Regions from separate parts of the Vibrio sp. Vb0937 genome, predicted to be linked through region 2. Evidence: riboswitches for the same ligand, from Rfam matches in the RefSeq annotation. Region 2 holds a riboswitch; the other holds the start of a gene.
What was found. A riboswitch is a leader RNA that binds a small molecule or an ion and turns the genes downstream of it on or off. The one in region 2 is predicted to bind lysine.

Region 1: it holds a riboswitch for lysine, as region 2 does, so the genes downstream of both, lysC (lysine-sensitive aspartokinase 3) here and tet(35) (tetracycline efflux Na+/H+ antiporter family transporter Tet(35)) in region 2, are expected to answer to the same signal.

The regions. Positions count from the first base shown of each region.
Region 1 covers NZ_JAWOTK010000020.1:48,068-58,929, reverse strand. The annotation lists gene metH (methionine synthase) at 1-2,646, shown strand, start outside; gene lysC (lysine-sensitive aspartokinase 3) at 2,733-4,085, opposite strand; lysine riboswitch at 4,187-4,365, opposite strand; gene R7P67_RS18480 (pyridoxal-phosphate-dependent aminotransferase family protein) at 4,586-5,707, shown strand; gene R7P67_RS18475 (PglL family O-oligosaccharyltransferase) at 5,768-7,549, opposite strand; gene uvrA (excinuclease ABC subunit UvrA) at 7,617-10,439, opposite strand; gene galU (UTP--glucose-1-phosphate uridylyltransferase GalU) at 10,589-10,862, opposite strand, start outside.
Region 2 covers NZ_JAWOTK010000003.1:190,980-201,841, forward strand. The annotation lists gene hflD (high frequency lysogenization protein HflD) at 1-589, opposite strand, end outside; gene mnmA (tRNA 2-thiouridine(34) synthase MnmA) at 600-1,724, opposite strand; gene R7P67_RS07750 (hypothetical protein) at 1,913-2,182, shown strand; gene R7P67_RS07755 (inosine/guanosine kinase) at 2,300-3,604, shown strand; gene R7P67_RS07760 (H-NS family nucleoid-associated regulatory protein) at 3,732-4,139, opposite strand; lysine riboswitch at 4,722-4,904, shown strand; gene tet(35) (tetracycline efflux Na+/H+ antiporter family transporter Tet(35)) at 5,014-6,615, shown strand; gene R7P67_RS07770 (sigma-54 interaction domain-containing protein) at 6,940-7,893, opposite strand; His leader region at 8,263-8,400, shown strand; gene hisG (ATP phosphoribosyltransferase) at 8,454-9,350, shown strand; gene hisD (histidinol dehydrogenase) at 9,356-10,648, shown strand; gene hisC (histidinol-phosphate transaminase) at 10,661-10,862, shown strand, end outside.

The DNA of each region.
Region 1 (10,862 bases), on a different contig from region 2:
TTAGAGCCACTCGCGATTGATAAAGACTCTTTATTTATCAATGTCGGTGAGCGTACGAATGTAACCGGTTCTGCGCGTTTTAAGCGCTTGATTAAAGAAGAGCTGTACGATGAAGCGCTCGATGTGGCTCGTCAACAAGTTGAAAATGGCGCTCAAATTATCGATATCAACATGGATGAAGGCATGTTGGATGCACAAGCTTGTATGGTTCGCTTTTTAAACCTTTGTGCGTCAGAACCTGAAATCTCAAAAGTACCAATCATGGTTGACTCTTCCAAGTGGGAGGTTATTGAAGCCGGTCTTAAGTGCATCCAAGGCAAAGGCATTGTTAACTCGATCTCTCTCAAAGAAGGCAAAGAGAAATTTGTTGAACAAGCTAAGTTGATCCGCCGTTACGGTGCGGCTGTGATTGTGATGGCGTTTGATGAGATTGGGCAAGCAGATACACGTGAGCGCAAAGTAGAAATTTGTACCAACGCTTACCGAATTCTTGTTGATGAAGTGGGCTTTCCACCAGAAGACATCATTTTTGACCCAAACATTTTTGCCATTGCTACGGGGATCGAGGAGCATAATAACTACGCGGTGGATTTCATTGAAGCCGTTGGCGATATCAAACGTGATTTACCACATGCGATGATATCTGGTGGTGTTTCTAACGTCTCATTCTCTTTCCGTGGCAATAACTATGTACGTGAAGCGATTCACGCGGTGTTCCTCTACCACTGTTTTAAAAATGGTATGGATATGGGGATTGTGAATGCGGGTCAGTTAGAAATCTACGATAACGTGCCTGAAAAATTGCGTGAGGCTGTGGAAGATGTCGTTCTTAACCGTCGTGATGACGCCACTGAGAGATTGTTAGATATCGCGGCGGAATACGCAGGCAAAGGGGTAGGTAAAGAGGAGGATGCCTCTGCACTTGAGTGGAGAACCTGGCCTGTTGAAAAGCGTTTAGAACACGCGTTAGTGAAAGGAATAACCGAGTTTATCGTTGATGATACCGAAGAAGCTCGTGTCAATGCTTCAAAGCCATTAGAGGTGATAGAAGGCCCACTAATGGATGGGATGAACGTCGTCGGAGACTTGTTTGGTGAAGGTAAAATGTTCCTTCCTCAGGTCGTAAAATCTGCCCGAGTGATGAAGCAAGCAGTCGCGCATCTCGAGCCCTACATCAATGCAGAAAAGCAGGTGGGACAAACAAACGGTAAGATTTTGCTAGCGACGGTCAAAGGTGATGTACATGATATCGGGAAAAATATCGTTGGCGTTGTATTGCAGTGCAATAACTACGAAATTATCGATCTTGGTGTCATGGTTCCTTGCGAAAAGATCTTAAAAGTAGCGCAAGAAGAAAACGTCGATATTATTGGTTTATCAGGGTTGATCACGCCTTCATTAGACGAAATGGTGCATGTTGCAAAAGAGATGGAGCGTCTCGACTTTAACTTACCTCTTCTCATCGGTGGCGCAACAACGTCAAAAGCCCATACAGCAGTTAAGATTGAGCAAAATTACAAGCATCCAGTGGTTTACGTGAACAACGCCTCACGTGCAGTGGGCGTATGTACTTCTCTTTTGTCAGATGAACGTCGCCCTGAATTTGTTGAAAAACTTGAAGCTGATTACGAACGAGTACGTGATCAACATAATCGAAAGAAACCGAGAACCAAACCAGTGACATTAGAAGCTGCTCGAGCGAATAAAGTTGCTATCGATTGGGAAGCTTACACCCCTCCAGTGCCTGTTAAGCCTGGCATTCATATCTTCGATGATTTTGATGTGGCTATATTACGTCAATACATCGATTGGACACCATTCTTTATGACTTGGTCACTTGTGGGTAAGTATCCAACAATTTTCCAACATGAAGAAGTTGGTGAAGAAGCAAAACGTTTATTCGAAGATGCCAACGAGTTACTTGATCGAGTTGAGCGAGAAGGCCTGTTAAAAGCGCGTGGAATGTGTGGCTTATTCCCTGCTGCGAGCGTGGGGGACGACATTGAAGTTTATGCTGATGAAACTCGTACCGACGTTGTGAAAGTATTACGTAACTTGCGACAACAGACCGAGAAACCAAAAGGATTCAACTATTGTTTATCCGACTACATCGCATCTAAAGAGTCGGGTAAACATGATTGGATAGGGGCATTTGCTGTCACTGGTGGTATTGGTGAACGAGAGCTTGCTGATGAATACAAAGCACAGGGAGATGATTACAACGCAATTATGATTCAAGCGGTGGCGGATCGCCTAGCCGAAGCGTTTGCTGAGTATTTGCATGAGCGTGTCCGTAAAGAAATTTGGGGTTATGCTGCGGATGAAGATTTATCTAACGATGATCTCATTCGTGAAAAATACCAAGGTATTCGCCCTGCACCAGGTTATCCAGCGTGCCCTGAGCATACTGAAAAAGGACCGCTTTGGGAGCTACTTAATGTGGAAGAGAATATTGGCATGACTCTAACCTCCAGCTATGCAATGTATCCGGGCGCGTCAGTCTCTGGTTGGTATTTCTCTCATCCTGACTCACGTTACTTTGCGATCGCACAGATCCAAGAAGATCAGCTAGAGAGTTACGCCGATCGTAAGGGGTGGGATAGGATCGAGGCTGAAAAATGGTTAGGGCCAAACATTAACGGTTAAATTGATGTTTACCTCGTCCAAATGTAACAACTAATGAAACGACAAAGGGCTGCAGATACGCAGCCCTTTGTTTTATTGAGTTGAACTTACTTCTCAAACAACTCAGTGTGGAGTTTTTGTATGGCTTGTTTCGATACTGATTCATGGAGCAAGAAGCATAAGTTGTGAGGGCTAGCGCCATAACAAATCATGCGTAGGTTAAAATCTTCTAGCGTGCCAAAAACCTGTTTCGCGTAGCCTTTACTCTCACTCATGTTGTTACCAATTAGGGCAACGAGGCATAGGTCACGTTCAACTTCTACCTTACATAACTCTTCTAACTCTTCTCGTACAGCTTGCGGCAGCTGCGGCGCGCCGCCGGATGTATCGGTTTGATCAAGTGTTAACGATACACTGATTTCAGATGTTGTGATCAAATCGACAGATATCTTATGCTTTGCAAGGATCTCAAAGACCTTTGCTAAGAAGCCGTATGCGTGGAACATATTGGCGCTGCGTAGCGTTACCATGGTTTGGTTACAACGCAAAGCTAGCGCACGGAATAACGGTGAGCTTTCGACTTGGTGGCGAATCCAAGTTCCCCCTTTTTCAGGCTCTTTCGATGACCCCACAAATACCGGAATGTCGTGACGCAATGCAGGTACTAGCGTAGAAGGGTGAAGGATTTTAGCGCCAAAGTTAGCCATTTCTGAAGCTTCACTAAAGCTGATCTCAGGAATTGGTGAGGCTTTTGGCGCAATTCGCGGGTCTGTTGTGTAGATGCCCGGAACATCAGTCCAGATTTCTAACCCTGCCGCTTTGACGCTCTCAGCAATTAAGGCGGCGCTGTAATCGCTGCCTCCTCGACCTAGTGTTGTTGTATTACCTGCTTCGTCAGATCCTATGAAGCCTTGAGTAACAACAACGGATTGTTGGCAAAGTGGTACGAGTTTATCTTGCGCAAGCGTCGAAATTGCTTCAATGTTTGGCTCCGCGCGACCAAAGTTGTCATCAGTACGCAGCACATCGCGGATATCAAAGCGCACAGCCTGAATGCCTCGCTCACACATTAACTGAGTTAGAATATGCGTCGACATGAGTTCGCCACATGCGACTAAATGATCGGTTAACTTCGCACTAGCTTGGATAGATGCAGCCTCGGCCAGGCTGGTTACGGTATCTAATATGCCATACACCTCGGCAGCAGTTTTCGTGCTGTCTTCGAGATGAGTTAAAATGGCGTCATGAATGTTGGCCAGATTTTGCAGCAGCTCAGTACGGTGCGTTTGATCCTGAACACCGTTGGCGAGTTCTACCAATAGGTTGGTGACGCCAGAGCAAGCGCTGCTCACGACCAGGCGAGTATTTGGATTGTTTTCGATAATGGTGGCGCAACGACTCATTGCCTCAAAGTTGGCAACACTGGTTCCACCGAATTTAGCTACGTTAAATGCGCTCACTGCGTTCTCCCACGACTTCCTAAAAAATTGTACATCCAATGTTTAGTGAGAAAAGGAACAGAGCAAAAAGAGAGGTATTTAGAATGCTATTTGAAAAATTTACCCTCAGAAGCCCTTCATCAGACTGCGCTGATGACAGTTGATGGGATTCAGCCCAATTCAACCGACAAGTCAAATCCTGCAACTTTGACTTACCTCGGCACTACTCCCCCTCAATGATTGGTGTTGGAATTGCGGTTCCACAAATCATCTACCTGGGTAGCGCTCCTCTTCTACATAAAGCTCAAACATTGAACGGTTTTGAGGCCTTAATGTCAATCAATATTTCAACCTTTATGGTGTTTTTTATTAACGATTTTGTGACACTGGTTTGACCTCCATACTTACGGCTAATTGCTGATAGAGGAAAAATCTATTAGGGTGAAGAACCCTGCACCTGAGCCATCTTATTGAATAGAACTTTTAGAATGCTCAGGATAAAAGATAATCAAGGAGCTGACATGTCGATCCAAAGCTTTATTCCACCTCACCGTATTTTAATGGGACCTGGTCCTTCTGATATTTATCCTCAAGTGTTACAAGCACTAAGCCGTCCTACTGTAGGTCACCTTGATCCTCTGTTTATCGGTATGATGGATGAGCTCAAGCAGCTATTGAAGTATGCCTTTCAAACTGACAATGAGTTCACTATTGCGGTTTCAGCGCCTGGTAGTGCAGGAATGGAAACCTGCTTTGTAAACTTGATCGAGAAAGGCGATAAAGTGATCGTCTGCCGTAATGGTGTATTTGGTGAACGCATGCGCGAAAATGTCGTCCGTGCTGGTGGTGAAGTTGTTATCGTCGATGATGAATGGGGGACGCCTGTTTCCATTGATAAAGTCGAGCAAGCATTCGAACAGCACCCAGATACAAAAGTTCTTGCTTTTGTGCATGCGGAAACCTCAACTGGTGCAGTCAGTGATGCTCAAGCATTGGGTAAGCTGGCGAAACAGCATAATGCATTATCTATTGTTGATGCGGTGACATCGCTTGGTGGTGTGCCGTTAAAAGTGGATGAATGGCAACTGGATGCGGTTTACTCTGGTAGTCAAAAATGTTTGTCATGTGTACCTGGGCTCTCACCAGTGACGTTTTCTCCTGCCGCGATTGAAAAGATTCAAGCAAGAACAACACCAGTACAGAGTTGGTTCCTCGATCAGAGTTTAGTTTTGGGGTATTGGAGTGGAGAAGGTAAGCGTAGTTACCATCATACGGCGCCAGTTAATAGCTTGTATGCGCTTCATGAAGCTTTATTGATACTGAAAAATGAAGGATTAGAAAACGCTTGGGCTCGTCACCAACTGATGCATGAAAAACTCAAAAATGGCTTACAAAAGTTAGGCTTTGAATTTGTTGTGGACGAAGCCCATCGGTTGCCACAATTAAATGCGATTTACGTGCCTGAAGGAATTGATGAAGCAAAAGTTCGTGCTCACTTGCTAGAAACCTATAACCTAGAAATTGGTGCAGGCCTTGGGGCATTAGCTGGTAAAGCGTGGCGTATTGGCTTAATGGGTTACGGCGCTCGATCTGAAAACGTTGCGCTGTGCTTAAAAGCGTTAGAAGAGTCACTCACTGAGTAAAATCATACAGCAATGAGATAAAGAAAAGCGAAGGTCATCTCTTCGCTTTTTTTGTATTTATTACTCAGCTCCTGAAGTGGGGGTTGGTGAGGCAGAGATAGCTTGAGAAGGTGGTTGGTAATTGACGTCACTGAAATCAATCTTCGGGAACAAAAACTGCGCTTCAGCTCTAATTTGCTCCGCTTTACTTGAGTCATCTAAGCCTTGGTAGGCCAAAATCAAATTATTATAAAATGCAGGGCGAGGCTTATCTTTGATGATTTTTAGCGACCAATCGATATAAGGCTGAATCAAGGTTGCGTCTTGTTGGTACAGCCCAAGGTTTAAAAACGTGCTGTAGACATCCCAATCAAACCTGTCTTTCCAAACTACAGGGTTACTGACTTGATTCAGAATATCAGGGTTAGTTGGCCTAGTGGTCTCAAACTTCGTCAATACATAGTTCGTATGCAATGCGCTTACCATGTAAAACGTAAACGCAACGGGAAGTACCAAACTAAAAACACGCAGCAAGCTTTTGGTCACATTACTAAAGCCGATTTGTCGATAACGAGAGACGCGCTGATCGACCCAGTACAGCAGGATAACGAAGATCAACCAATGCACGAGAGAGTGATAGAAAGGGTATTCCAGTTGCGAGTGCAATACGATAGGTATAAACAAGGCCAGCAACGCAAGACGAGTTCCGCGTTTGGCTTGATAGATTCGATACAGTACCAGTGCCATCGCTAAGAAGATGCCGATTATTGGCAGCAAGCCACCTTCTACTCCCCAGTATAGTAGCTCATTATGCGGATGATCCATGGCTGGCAAACCAGCTGGGTAATTCTCATTTAGGGCATGTTGACGAGCCGTATACAGCATGTACTCAGATTCAAACTTGCCATATCCATAACCAGTAAAAGGCTTTTCAATCACCATGTCTAATGTTTGCGGAAAAGTATACGCTCGAGGAGACTCCATATTTACTTTTTCTGCGGCTAACCCACCTCCATCAGGAAAGGCAAGATGCATGACAACGACTGAGAGTAAGAGCCCACTTACAAGTGACACAACCCAGCGGATAAAGCGCCCTTTGGTTGCAAAGCGGTACATGTATGGAATGACCAACAACACGGCGATGACCGAGGCTAACCAACCAGTGCGTGAAGCCAACGCCACAATTAGTGGTAAAGTTAAAACTGGCACGGCATAGAGAAGGTAAACATCACTTAACTTACGGTCGTATTTGTAGGGCTGACGTGCAAGTAAATAGCTGGCAATCACCAACCCTGTCGCAAGAAAGCTGGCCATTACATTGGGCTGTTGGAAAATACCATAAGGACGATTGGCCACCGTGTCGTAACCAAACGGATTGCCTGGTTTGAGATACAGATATTGTGCCAGACCAAAAATGGCTTCGATAACAACCGCAAGGACAATGAACCATAATAGGCGTTGGCGATGTTTATTACTGAAATGAAATTGTTGTAAAACAATAAAGAACAGGACACCACACCACAGGCCTATGAGCTTATTGGCTGCCAAGCTGCTATTCGCATTTGGGTACAGAATGGGCACTGTCATGATAAGAGCACTAATGAACAAGCCGATGGTTAGTTTTGAGTAACGTAGCACTCGATTATTCGCGAGTTGGTAACACCCAATGCCTAATGCAAAGCTAAAAGCAATCCAAGTTGTCGCATTGAACGAAAGCGAAAGCCCCGAACCGCCGGGGTTGGGCATGAAAAAGTGCATTGCCAACACAAATAGTGTTGCCAAGGCAATGAGAAACTTGCGATTGAGGGGAACCTGTACTTTTTCGGGAGAAAGCTTTGTTCCACTTACATGTATAGTAGCCATAGTTATTGCGTTGTTTTGAATGAAAAAAGACCAGCACTTGCTGGTCTCGATACTTTACCTGTTTTTTCTACTTCAACATAGGCTTGAGGAAGTGAGCTGTGTGCGAACCCTCGATTTGCGACACATCTTCCGGAGTGCCTTGAGCGATTATCTCGCCGCCACCCTGACCCCCTTCAGGACCAAGATCGATAATCCAGTCCGCAGTCTTAATGACGTCCAGGTTATGCTCGATCACCACGACAGTATTTCCGTGGTCGCGAAGTCTGTGCAGTACAGTGAGCAACTGCTGGATATCATGGAAGTGCAAGCCGGTTGTTGGTTCATCCAAAATGTACAAGGTTTTTCCTGTATCACGTTTGGATAGCTCTCGCGCCAATTTAACACGCTGTGCTTCACCACCGGAGAGTGTTGTTGCCGCTTGACCCAATCGTATGTACGACAAACCCACATCCATCAGTGTTTGTAGTTTGCGAGCGATGGCAGGAACTGGATCGAAGAAGGTGCGTGCATCTTCGACCGTCATTTCTAGCACTTCATCAATAGTTTTACCTTTGTAACGTACTTCGAGAGTTTCACGGTTGTAGCGTTTACCTTTACACACATCACATGGCACATAAACATCTGGTAGGAAATGCATTTCTACTTTGATAACACCGTCACCCTGACAGGCCTCACAACGACCACCGCGTACGTTAAAACTAAAACGGCCCGGCTTGTAACCGCGAGAACGCGACTCCTGTGTGCCTGCAAACAGTTCACGGATTGGTGTAAAGATCCCCGTATAGGTTGCAGGGTTAGAGCGAGGTGTACGGCCAATTGGGCTTTGATCGATATCGATGACTTTATCGAAGTGCTCTAGACCTTTAATCGATTTATAAGGTGAAGGCTGAGCCGTTGTCGCTCCGTTAAGTTGGGTATGCGCAATTTTAAAGAAAGTATCATTAATCAGCGTTGATTTACCTGAGCCAGATACTCCTGTAATACAGCTGAATAACCCAACAGGAATTGAAAGATTAACGTTTTTAAGGTTATTACCTGTAGCGCCTAATAGCTCAACCGTTTTTTTCGGATCTCGCGGCGTGCGATCTTTCGGTACTGCGATTTCTTTAACACCACTTAAGTACTGACCTGTCAGAGAATTCGGATTCGCGACTATCTCTTCCATGGTGCCTTCCGCAACAACATTACCACCATGTACGCCAGCACCAGGACCAATATCTATGACATGATCTGCACAGCGAATCGCATCTTCATCGTGTTCTACCACAAGTACGGTATTACCTAAATCGCGCAAATGAGTCAGTGTTTTTAGGAGTCGTTCGTTATCACGCTGGTGGAGGCCAATCGACGGTTCATCTAAGACGTACATGACACCAACAAGACCTGCACCAATTTGGCTTGCTAAACGAATACGTTGAGCTTCACCGCCTGATAAGGTTTCAGCACTGCGTGATAAGTTTAGGTAGTTCAAACCGACGTTAACTAAGAATTGCAGGCGGTCGTTGATTTCCTTCATCACTTTTTCAGCGATTTGGGCTCGTTGACCTTCCAGTTTCAAGGAATGGAAGAACTCCAATGCATCAGCAATGCTGAGTTCAACAATCTCAGGTAGTGTCGTATCAGCAATAAACACGTTACGTGCTTCGAGGCGTAGACGAGTACCGCCACAGCTTGAACAAGATTTAGTGGAGATGTATTTTGCAAGCTCTTCACGGACAGAGTTGGATTCTGTATCACGATAGCGACGTTCTAGGGTATTCAGAATACCTTCGAATGGATGGCGTTTAACGCGAATATCGCCACGATCGTTGATGTATTTAAACTCAATCTCAGTACGACCTGAGCCCTTTAGAATGACATCTTGCGTTTTCTTTGGCAGAGAATTAAAAGGGGCATGGAGGTCAAAACCATAATGATCGGCCAATGAGGTGAGCATTTGGAAGTAGTAGTAGTTCTTTTGATCCCAACCGCGAATCGCACCTTGTGCCAAGCTTAATGAATCATCTTGAATGACTCGGCTTGGATCGAAGTATTGTTGAACACCCAAACCATCACAAGTGCCACATGCTCCAGCAGGGTTGTTGAATGAGAAAAGTCGCGGCTCTAGCTCTTGCATGCTGTAACCACATTGTGGACAAGCGAAGTTGGCGGAGAAAATAATCTCTTCACCGTCGCCATCCATTGGCGCGACAACCGCAATACCGCCTGATAATTCGAGTGTTGTCTCGAAAGATTCGGCCAAGCGCTGTTGTAAGTCTGGACGAACTTTAAAGCGGTCTACCACAACTTCAATGGTGTGCTTTTTATGTAGCTCAAGGGTTGGAGGATCGGAAAGATCGCAAGTTTCTCCATCAATACGCGCACGAATAAAGCCTTGAGCCGCTAAGTTCTCAAGCGTTTTAACATGCTCCCCTTTACGTTCTTTGACAATAGGCGCCAATAGCATCATTTTGCTGCCTTCCGGCATCTCTAGGACTTTGTCCACCATTTGGCTGATGGTTTGCGCAGCAAGAGGGGCATGGTGCGTTGGACAGCGGGGTTCGCCCACACGAGCATACAATAGACGTAAGTAGTCGTAGACTTCGGTAATTGTACCGACGGTTGAACGCGGGTTATGAGAAGTAGATTTCTGTTCAATAGAAATCGCAGGTGATAACCCTTCAATGTGGTCGACATCGGGTTTTTCCATCAGAGACAAAAACTGACGAGCGTAGGCAGAGAGAGACTCTACGTAGCGTCGTTGGCCTTCTGCATACAATGTATCGAAAGCGAGAGAGGATTTACCGGAGCCACTTAGTCCAGTAATGACAATCAGTTTATCGCGAGGGATTGTAAGATTAATGTCTTTAAGGTTATGGGTTCGGGCACCGCGAACTTCTATTTTATCCATCGTTTTTGCTCTATGTATAACCAAGTGGGGCAAGTATTACATAGTGTGAGAAATGTGCAAAGAAAATCACTGGATAAAAAAACAGTAAAGTAAAAAGCCCAGCGTTGTGCTGGGCTTTCGATACAGTAATTTCGTACTAAGACGATGCTTTATACTGCTTTTTGTGTTGCGTGCTTACCTAGCTCAGAGGTTTTTTCATCTTTTAGATACAGGTTTTCAAAACAATAGTTAGTTGCTTCGATGTAGCCTTCAACGCTACCACAGTCAAAGCGTTTGCCCTTGAATTTGTAAGCCAATACACAGCCCGCTTTTGCTTGTTTAAGCAGCGCGTCCGTGATTTGAATTTCACCACCTTTACCAGGTTCAGTGTTTTCGATCAGTTCAAAAATATCGGGAGTCAGGATGTAGCGGCCAATAATAGCA
Region 2 (10,862 bases):
GCTCTACCATCTTCTTGCGCCCGAAGATTAGGTGGCGACGCTTACCACCAACTTGACGCCAAAGAACTGCACTACGAATGCCAGATAACAACAGCGCACGAACTTTGTGTTGGCTTGCCGTCTGCTGCAGTACAGATGGCGTGCCCGTTACTTGAATGCGTGGGCCAATAGGGCTAACGACATCCAGATAGATGCTCGCTAAATTGCTGATCATTTGATCGTCTAGTAGCTCAAAGTGCTCTGACTGACGCTTGGCCATTTGAATACGATCACCAAGCTGAGACATAGCATCGTTACGAGAGCTTAACTTACGCTCTAACGCCATTAAACTAATAATGTAACGAGTAATTTCACTGCCTGATGGTGTGTTATCAATCCCTTTAACCAAGCATTCTAGGCCGAGCTTTAGATCGGCTTCGCGACCGAATACGCCAACTGTGTTAGCAGGGTTCGTGCTCAAAATAGCGTTGATTGATGTTTCAAAAGCATCTTGATCACAATGTCCGTTTCTCGCTACCTGTTGAACTAAAGCAACAGCTTGGCAAATCCCAGCGAAAGCGATAGTACGGTCATAAAGAGTATTCGCCACGTAACGACTCCTAAGCTTGAGAATATTTAATGCGTTGCTCGATGATGCCGCCACCTAGGCACACGTCACCTTCGTAGAACACTGCTGATTGACCTGGAGTTACAGCAATTTGTGGCTCGTCAAAGATAACTTTAATGTTTTCATCATCGATAGGGATGATTGTACAAGGAATATCTTCCTGACGGTAACGAGTTTTCACTGTGCACTTCATAACATCGCGAATTGGCTCACGATCTACCCAGTGAAGTTGTGATGCAAGTAGACCTTCTGATTTCAACATTGGATGGTCTTTACCTTGAACGGCAATCAAAACGTTACGTTCTAGATCTTTCTCACCAACGAACCATGGGGCCTCGTTACCACCGCCGCCTTTACGGCCACCGATGTGTAGACCTTTACGCTGACCAAGTGTGTGGTACATCAGGCCTTGGTGTTGACCAATCACTTCGCCTTCTGGAGTCTCGATATTACCAGGCTGAGCTGGAAGGTAGCGACCTAGGAATTCCGTAAACTTGCGTTCACCGATGAAACAAATACCAGTTGAATCTTTCTTCTTAGCAGTAATTAGGTCTTGTTCTTCCGCAATGCGGCGTACTTCTGGTTTCTCTAGGTCACCAACAGGGAATAGGCTACGCGCAATTTGCTCGTTGCTTAATGTGTACAGGAAGTAGCTTTGATCTTTGTTGCCATCTAGACCACGTAGCATCTGTGGTTTTTCACCGTTTTCTGGGAAAGAGCGACGCACATAGTGGCCCATTGCAATGTAATCAGCATCAAGTACTTCATCAGCGAATTCTAGGAATGCTTTGAACTTGATTTCTTTGTTACAAAGAATGTCAGGGTTCGGAGTACGGCCAGCTTTGTATTCAGCAAGGAAGTACTCAAATACGTTATCCCAGTATTCGGCAGCAAAGTTGATAGTGTGTAGGTGGATGCCTAGCTTGTCACATACTGCCTGAGCGTCAGCAAGATCTTCTGCCGCTGTACAATATTCTTCGTTGTCATCTTCTTCCCAGTTCTTCATGAAAAGGCCTTCTACTTGGTAGCCTTGCTGCTTTAGAAGATACGCGGAAACAGATGAATCAACGCCGCCGGACATACCGACGATGACTTTCTTTTGACTGTTATCAGACATTACTAAACACCACTTAAATAAACGGGATGCAGATTCTATCAGAATCCACAGACCGGTGACAGATCCGAGATCGAAATCACAATTCGTTTCGCTGGATTTTTCTTCAACAAAGATTCGAACGAGTAATTTCGCAAGTATAGAAGAGGTATATATGGCATAGTTGGCCAAAATCCAAGAGGAAACACCAAATGACAGAAGAAAACCAATTTATGCAAGAAAGTGAGTTGATTGAAATTGTTGAAAATCAGCTCGAAGATGGTAACCCGCTTAAAGTAAAAGAAACCCTTATGCGTTTAATGATGACTGGCACACCACGTGAAGATGCGGTTGCGATGATGGCATGTGCGATGTCAATTGAGATTTTTGATGTGATGAAGAATGAAGGTGAGTTCAACCTAAAGCGTTATAGCGAGCACCTTGAGCAACTACCAGATCTCAGCTTTATGGAAGGTGAATAAGCCACCTAAAAGAAAAAAGTAGTCAGCAAACGTTTGCTATAATCGCTTTTATTGCTGCTTTATTATTAGCGGTATAGAATCCGTTCTCCTTTTCATCCCCTTACTCAGACTGACAATATGAAATTTCCTGGACAACGCAAATCGAAGCACTATTTTCCTGTTCATGCTCGTGACCCGCTGGTGAGCCAAGCACAAGAAAGCAAGAAGATGACGCGCACTCACATCATTGGTATTGACCAAACCTTGGTTGATATTGAAGCAAAAGTTACAACGGATGTGATTGAAAAGTACGGTCTGAGTAAAGGTCACTCTCTGGTTATCGATGACGAAAGAGCAGAAGAGTTATACCAGCAACTGAAAGAAGAGAACTTGATTACCAATGAGTATGCGGGCGGTACAATTGGTAACACGCTACATAACTACTCCGTGCTAGCGGATGACCGCTCCACACTACTTGGAGTGATGAGCCAGGATATTAAGATTGGCAGCTACGGTTACCGTTATCTTTGTAATACATCAAGCCGCATGGATTTGAACTACCTACAAGGTGTAGATGGTGCAATTGGCCGTTGCTTTGCTCTTATCACAGAAGACGGTGAACGTACTTTTGCTATCAGCGAAGGGCAAATGAACCAACTCCATCCTGATAGCATTCCAGAGAAAATCTTTAAAAATGCATCAGCACTTGTACTGACGTCATATCTAGTACGTTGCAAAGACGGCGACCCAATGCCGGAAGCAACAATGAAAGCGATTGAGTACGCGAAAAAGAATGATGTGCCTGTTGTTCTGACTCTAGGCACAAAGTTTGTTATTCAAGATGATCCTAAATATTGGCAAGAATTCATTCGAGATAACGTTTCTGTCGTTGCGATGAATGAAGATGAAGCAGAAGCTCTGACGGGGGAATCTGATCCACTTGCTGCGTCTGACAAAACATTGGAGTGGGCTGATCTAGTATTGTGCACGGCGGGTCCTGTAGGTCTATTTATGGCTGGGTATACGGAAGATAGCGCGAAGCGCGAAACTTCTTTGCCATTACTTCCAGGGTCAATTGCTGAATTTAATCGTTATGAATTTAGTCGTCCGGCGAAAAAAGACTCATGCGAGACGCCAATAAAAGTGTACTCGCATATCTCGCCATATATGGGTGGCCCAGAAAAAATTAAGAATACAAATGGCGCAGGTGATGCCGCGTTATCTGCTGTTCTTCATGATATGGCAGCAAATAAATACCATAAAGAAAATGTGCCTAATTCAAGCAAGCACAGTAACGAGTATTTAACTTACTCTTCTTTTTCTCAAGTCTGCAAATACGCAAACCGCGCGAGCTACGAAGTTCTCGTGCAACATTCACCACGATTGTCGCGCGGACTTCCTGAGCGAGAAGATAGCCTAGAAGAAGCATACTGGGAACGTTAATACGAAGCAGTTTAATTAACTATTCTGTAACTAAAGTAAAAGGCACATTAAGAAATGTGCCTTTTTTATTTGTAATGGTTTAAATAAAAAAGGCTCCCTATGGGAGCCTTTTAAAAATAGCACGGATCTAGATTAGGAACTCATCCAGAGATTTACCTGCATCAAGTTGCTCTTGAATCGCCGAAGGTGTACGACCTTGGCCAGTCCAAGTTTTCTCATTACCGTTTGAATCTGTGTATTTGTATTTAGCAGGGCGAGGTGCGCGCTTCGCTTTGCCTTTCGTCTTAGTTTCGCCAGATAGCGCAGTAATAAGTGCTTCTACATCAATACCGTCTTGAGCGATTTTCTCAGCAATCTCTGCAAGCTTAGCTTCTTGCTCTGCTTGTGCTGCGCGTTCTGCTTCTTCTGCTTCACGACGCTCATCTACGACAGTAGTGAGTTTATCTAGAGCTTCTTCCAATTGTTCTAGAGTCAGCTCACGAGAAAATGCACGAAGGCTACGGATATTTAGAAGGGTTTTAGTCAGCTCTGACATAACGATTCCTATTAAAAGGTTAATGTGTTGGGCACTTTTTATCGTTACGATTAAATAATGCCAATCTATAAATAAACAAAGAGTCCTTATATTTAACTTTATCTTTTCCTTATGTGCAAATGCTAAATCAAAATTTTGTTTAAATTTGACTATTTTTTAAAGCAATTAATATTATTACACTCGAAATAAATCATTATTAGATGAGAACTAAAATCAACAATCATTATTGTATAGAGAGAGTGACAGCTTGGTTTTTTATAAAAAAATTTGAGTTATTACTTAAAAATATGAAGCATCCATCTTTAATGGTGTGTCATATATCCTTAATTTATTGATATAAGATAAACCATGATATTTCTAAGGTAGTAATAATGTTTCATAAATAACATGATTGATGTGATTTCAGTTGCACAAAACTTATGGAAGTAGGCAAGGTTTATAAATTATCTCAGCCATTATTTATTTGTTTAATTTAGTTTGATGTGTTGCATTGACTCTCATCATAAGTACAATGGCTGCCACCTGATGCAATATTGCAGACAATTTGTTGTTAATTTGTACAGTTAGTGGTTAATTGTTTGTTGTTGCCGTAGAGGCGCGGTCTCGAAGAGTAGCTATTATTGGGGTGATGCCAATGAATAATAGTGGAAGGCGAAGATTGCCGAAGTAAGTAACTCATCAAAGTTACTTGCTGGGGTTGTATCTGAAAGGAACAACACTGCCATAGTATATATTCACATTAAACTATGGAGCGCTACTGTAGGGTTGGGTGGAGTGTTCGCTTCCCTGTCGCTAAGTTCAACATGAGCACGTATCGTATGCTACGTGACTTGTCTGCAGTAGATCTCTAGCCAAACTTTGGTTTTTGAAGATCATGAATTTAATAGATTTTTCTAGTTCTCCTGTTTCATTATTGCCACCTATTGTCGCTTTGACTTTGGCGATTTTGACTCGACGTGTATTAGTTTCCTTGGGTGTAGGTATCGTGCTAGGTGCGGTGCTACTTAATAGCTGGTCTATCAGCGACACCGCAGGTTACGTCAGTTCTCAAGTTTCTTCTGTCTTTATTGAAGATGGCGGAATTAACACTTGGAACATGAGCATTGTTGGCTTCCTAATCTTATTAGGTATGACAACAGCTTTATTAACGTTATCTGGCGGTACTCGTGCTTTTGCTGAATGGGCACAATCTCGAGTTAAGAGTAAACGCGGCTCCAAACTTCTTGCCGCCTTTTTAGGCGTATTCATTTTTGTCGATGATTACTTTAATAGCCTTGCTGTTGGTGCGATCTCTCGCCCAGTAACCGATCGCTTTTATGTGTCTCGCGCTAAGCTTGCGTACATTCTAGACTCAACCGCTGCTCCAATGTGTGTAATTATGCCTGCTTCTAGCTGGGGTGCTTACATTATTACTATTATTGGCGGGATCTTAGTCTCACATGGGATCACAGAGTATTCGGCTCTTGGCGCATATGTTCGTCTTATCCCAATGAACTTCTACGCCGTTTTTGCGCTGCTAATGGTGTTCGCTGTTGCGTGGTTTGGTCTTGATATTGGTAAAATGCGTGAGCATGAGATCTCTGCATCGCAAGGTCGTGGCTTTGATAAAGACAAAGAAAATGACTCGCAAGAAGCGCATGACCTAAATGAAGAGCTAGATATCCGTGAAAGTGAAAAGGGTAAAGTGTCAGATTTGATACTTCCTATCGTGACGCTGATTATCGCGACTATCGCTTCAATGCTTTACACGGGTGGCCAAGCATTGGCTGCTGATGGTAAGGAGTTTGCGCTTCTTGGTGCTTTTGAAAATACAGATGTAGGTACATCACTAATCTACGGTAGCTTGCTTGGCTTAGCAGTTGCACTGTTTACTGTTGTGAAGCAAGGTCTACCAATGGCTGAGATCGCACGTACACTTTGGATTGGTGCTAAGTCTATGTTTGGTGCGATTCTAATCTTAGTATTTGCCTGGACCATTGGCTCTGTTATCGGTGATATGAAGACTGGTACTTACCTTTCGACAATGGCGCAGGGCAACATTAACCCGCACTGGCTACCAGTTATCCTATTCTTGTTGTCTGGCCTAATGGCGTTCTCAACAGGTACTTCATGGGGTACGTTCGGCATCATGCTTCCAATCGCTGGAGACATGGCTGGTGCAACAGACGTAGTGCTAATGCTACCGATGCTGAGTGCGGTTTTAGCTGGTGCGGTATTCGGTGACCATTGTTCACCAATCTCAGATACGACTATCCTGTCATCGACGGGTGCACGTTGTAACCACATTGACCACGTATCAACACAGTTACCTTATGCATTATCAGTCGCGCTTGTTTCATGCGTCGGCTTTATTGCCCTTGGTATGACTGCTTCAATTGCGTTCTCGTTCATTGCAGCGTCGATAACATTCGTTATCGTTTGCGCTATTTTGTCATGGCTTTCAAAGTCTAAAATAGCGTCTTGCCAGAGTGCGTAAGTTGTTTTGAATAGATTCGTTACAGAGGGAAGCTCCGCTAATTTAGCGGAGCTTTTTTTTAACGCGACTTAGGTGAGGGGGGCAATCGCGTTTTTGGGGATAAAAGTCTCGTGTTAAGAGCGAATTGTTTGTGTACCGAGCTCTCCTTGATGGGCTGTAATGAAAAAGCAATCCATCTTCTTCTTAGTTCTAAGCAAAGACTATGCCCATTTTAAGCTTTTGATTTTTAATACAGCAAAATACGCATGGTTGCGATGCAGAGTTAACTAAATGATATCTAAAGAGTTACCTGTTACACAGTGTTACGTTACACCTATACAGTATTTAAACATTTAAGTTGTATTTCTTTATTAATCGATAAAGCGTTGTTCTTGAAATGCCGAGGTGACGTGCAGCCGCACTCATATTGTGTTTATTTTCTTCGATAGCTTGCAGTAGGTAGTCGAGATCAATTTGGTCCACAGAAGGGAGCAATTGCCTCTCATTGTTATCAAGGCCCAAGTCAGCGACGAGAAGCGTGTGATCTTCACACATGACAATTGCTCGTTGGATGACATTCCGCAGTTCTCTTACGTTGCCTGGCCAACGATGTTTGAGGAGCTTGGCTTTTACCTTATCAGACATTTTTTGTACCTGACCATGAGACAGATCTGCTAGGAAGTGTTCAGATAAAATAATAATGTCTTTTCCACGCTTTCTCAGTGGAGGGATAGTTAATGGCAATATATTAAGCCGATAGAATAGATCTTCACGAAATCCTCCTTGTACGACCTCATTTTTCAAATCCACGTGGCTTGCTGCAATGACCCTACAGTCCACGTCAATGAATTTATCCGCTCCGACTTTATGGATTTGTTTACTCTCCAAAAAGTGAAGGAGGTGGATTTGTAGGTCTGGTGGCATGTCACCAATTTCATCAAGAAATAGGGTGCCTTTATGTGCCTTTTGAATAAAACCTATACGCTCTGAGATTGCGCCTGTAAATGCTCCTTTTTCATGGCCGAAAAGCTCGGATGCAATAAGACCACTTGGAATGGCTCCACAGTTGACTTCCACAAAAGGTGCTGAGTGTCTGTTCGACAATTGATGAATAAGGCGAGCGCAAAGACCTTTCCCAACACCAGTTTCACCCTGAATGAGGACTTCAGCATCACATTGAGCGTACTTTTGTATTGCAGTACGAAGTTCTTGGATACAGGCACTATTGCCGATCAACGGGTATAGTGCCGTATCGTCGAAATCTACAGCTTGTTTATTACTACCGTTACGCAGTTTCATTGTTAATCACTATTTTTTGCCCCGCTCTAATAATAGTTTTGAATGAATTGTCTCAAACGTGAGTTGCTGTCTCTTTATTGAGAAAAGTGTCAATTAGTGGGTTGGGTACGGTCTAAATAGTTGATTTGGTGGATATTCATACTATTCTTCGTTTTCTTCGTCAGAGTAGAGCTGATTGGAGGTGTTCTTTCTACCAGAGTATTCAATATGGAAAAGAATTTAATTTCATTTAAATCAATGTCTTGTGAAAAATATTTAGAAAATATTCAATTGAGTATTGAAAAATATAGAATCCTTAGTTAGTGTGGTTACTAACAAAGTAACTCAAAAAGAGCCTTAAATAAGTATGCGTAATTTTGTAATGAACATTCATCACCATCATCACCCAATCTAGTCTTTCGGGCGATGTACGCATACCCGGGAGGCAGGAAACTCCCGGAGGTAAAATCAAAGTAAAAGCAGATTTTAAACCCTCGGGAGACTTCAATCTCCCGAGGGTTTTTTAGTTTTATTAGTTTGAAAAATACTTAGATATCAAAATCTTGCATAGGGACAAAGCAATGCAAACACAACGTTTAAGAATCGCAATTCAGAAAAAAGGTCGTCTTAGCAAAGAGAGTCAAGCTCTACTAAAACAGTGCGGCGTAAAGTTCAACGTAATGGGCGAGCGTTTAGTTGTCCATTCTGAAAATATGCCAATTGATTTACTCTTGGTTCGTGACGACGACATCCCAGGTTTAATTATGGATGGCGTGGTTGACCTTGGCTTTATTGGCGAAAATGAACTAGAAGAAGTTCGCCTTGACCGCAAAGCATTAGGTGAACCCTGCGAGTTTGTTCAGCTTCGTCGACTTGATTTTGGTGGCTGTCGTTTATCTATCGCAATCGACAAGGACGAAGAGTACAACGGTCCACAAGACTTAGCTGGCAAGCGTATTGCTACAACGTATCCTCAACTTCTAAAAGCGTACATGGATGAAGCCGGCGTTCCATTCTCTACATGTATGCTGACAGGCTCTGTAGAAGTTGCGCCTCGCGCGGGTCTCGCTGATGCTATCGCTGATTTGGTTTCTACAGGTGCAACACTGGAAGCGAACGGCCTTAAAGAAGCTGAAATTATCTTCAAATCAAAAGCGACATTGATTCAACGCACAGGTGAGTTCGACGCAGACAAAGTGGCGCTAATCGAAAAGCTGTTAACTCGCATGCAAGGCGTGCAGCAAGCGAAAGAATCTAAGTACATTATGCTTCACGCCCCAGCAGAGAAGTTAGATCAAATTAAAGCACTACTGCCAGGTGCTGAAGACCCAACTGTTCTTCCTCTTTCTGCAGATAAGCAGAAAATGGCTGTTCACTTGGTGAGTTCTGAAAACCTGTTCTGGGAAACAATGGAACAGCTGAAAGAGTTGGGCGCAAGTTCAATTCTTGTTCTACCAATTGAAAAAATGATGGAGTAAGCATCATGAGAACAGTCGTTTGGCAATCATTAAGTGAGAATCAGCAAGACTCTATTTTGGAGCGCCCTGCTATTGCAGAAGGTGCCAATATCACCACTGCTGTGGCCGAAGTTATTGCTAAAGTTCGAGAAGAAGGTGACTCTGCTCTTATTGAGCTGACCGAAAAGTTTGACCGTGTTAAGCCTGAATCCATTCGTGTTTCTTCTCAGGAAATTAAGGCAGCGTCAGAGCGTTTGTCAGAGTCAATGAAGAGCGCACTAGAGCAAGCTTACGCCAATATTTCTAAGTTCCACAAAGCGCAAAAGCCGCAACCGATCAAGGTGGAAACGCAGCCAGGTGTCCTTTGTGAACAAGTAACACGTCCAATTCAAAAAGTGGGTTTGTACATTCCTGGTGGCAGTGCGCCTTTGCCATCGACTGTTTTGATGCTCGGCGTTCCTGCAAAAATTGCAGGTTGTCGTAAAGTCGTTCTTTGTTCTCCACCGCCAATCGCTGATGAGATCCTTTATGTCGCGAAACTGTGTGGCATTGATGAAGTGTACAACGTCGGTGGTGGCCAAGCAGTTGCTGCAATGGCTTATGGCACCGAGACTGTATCGAAAGTAGATAAGATCTTTGGTCCGGGCAACGCTTACGTGACCGAAGCAAAACGTCAGGTAAGTAATGATTTCCGTGGTGCTGCGATTGATATGCCAGCAGGTCCATCAGAAGTTCTTGTAATTGCCGATGAAACCGCAGATGCAGACTTTATCGCTGCGGATCTTTTGAGCCAAGCGGAACACGGTCCTGATTCTCAAGTGGTACTTGTGACTCCTTCTCCTGTGATTGCTGATCAAGTGACGGATGTGGTTCAACGTCAGCTTAAGGAGCTATCTCGTGCAGACATCGCAGAAAAGGCTCTGGCATCAAGCTTGATCATTATTTCTGAGTCGATGACGCAGTCAGTTTCTATTTCCAATTACTACGGTCCTGAGCACTTGATTGTTCAGACTAAGAACCCTCGTGAGCTTCTACCTCTATTAGATAACGCAGGTTCTATCTTCCTAGGTGATTGGTCGCCTGAATCAGCAGGTGATTATGCATCGGGCACTAACCACGTTCTTCCTACTTACGGTTACACACGCACGTATTCAAGCTTAGGCTTAGCGGACTTTTCGAAACGTATGACGGTTCAAGAGCTGTCTGCTGATGGTCTAAAGAACCTTGCACCAACGGTGGTCACCATGGCGGAAGCAGAAGGTCTGGATGCACACAAACGTGCAGTGACCATTCGCGTAGAAAAACTGGCAGCTAAGTAAGAGGATATTGAGATGGAAAAGCTAGCGCGCAAACAAGTCCAACAACTTACCCCTTATATGTCGGCTCGTCGAATTGGTGGTACCGGTGACGTATGGCTAAACGCCAACGAATCACCATTCAATAATGAATACAAAACAGACTTCGCTCGTCTTAATCGTTACAGCGAATGTCAGCCTAAAGAACTGATTTCTGCTTACGCAGCCTATGCGGGTG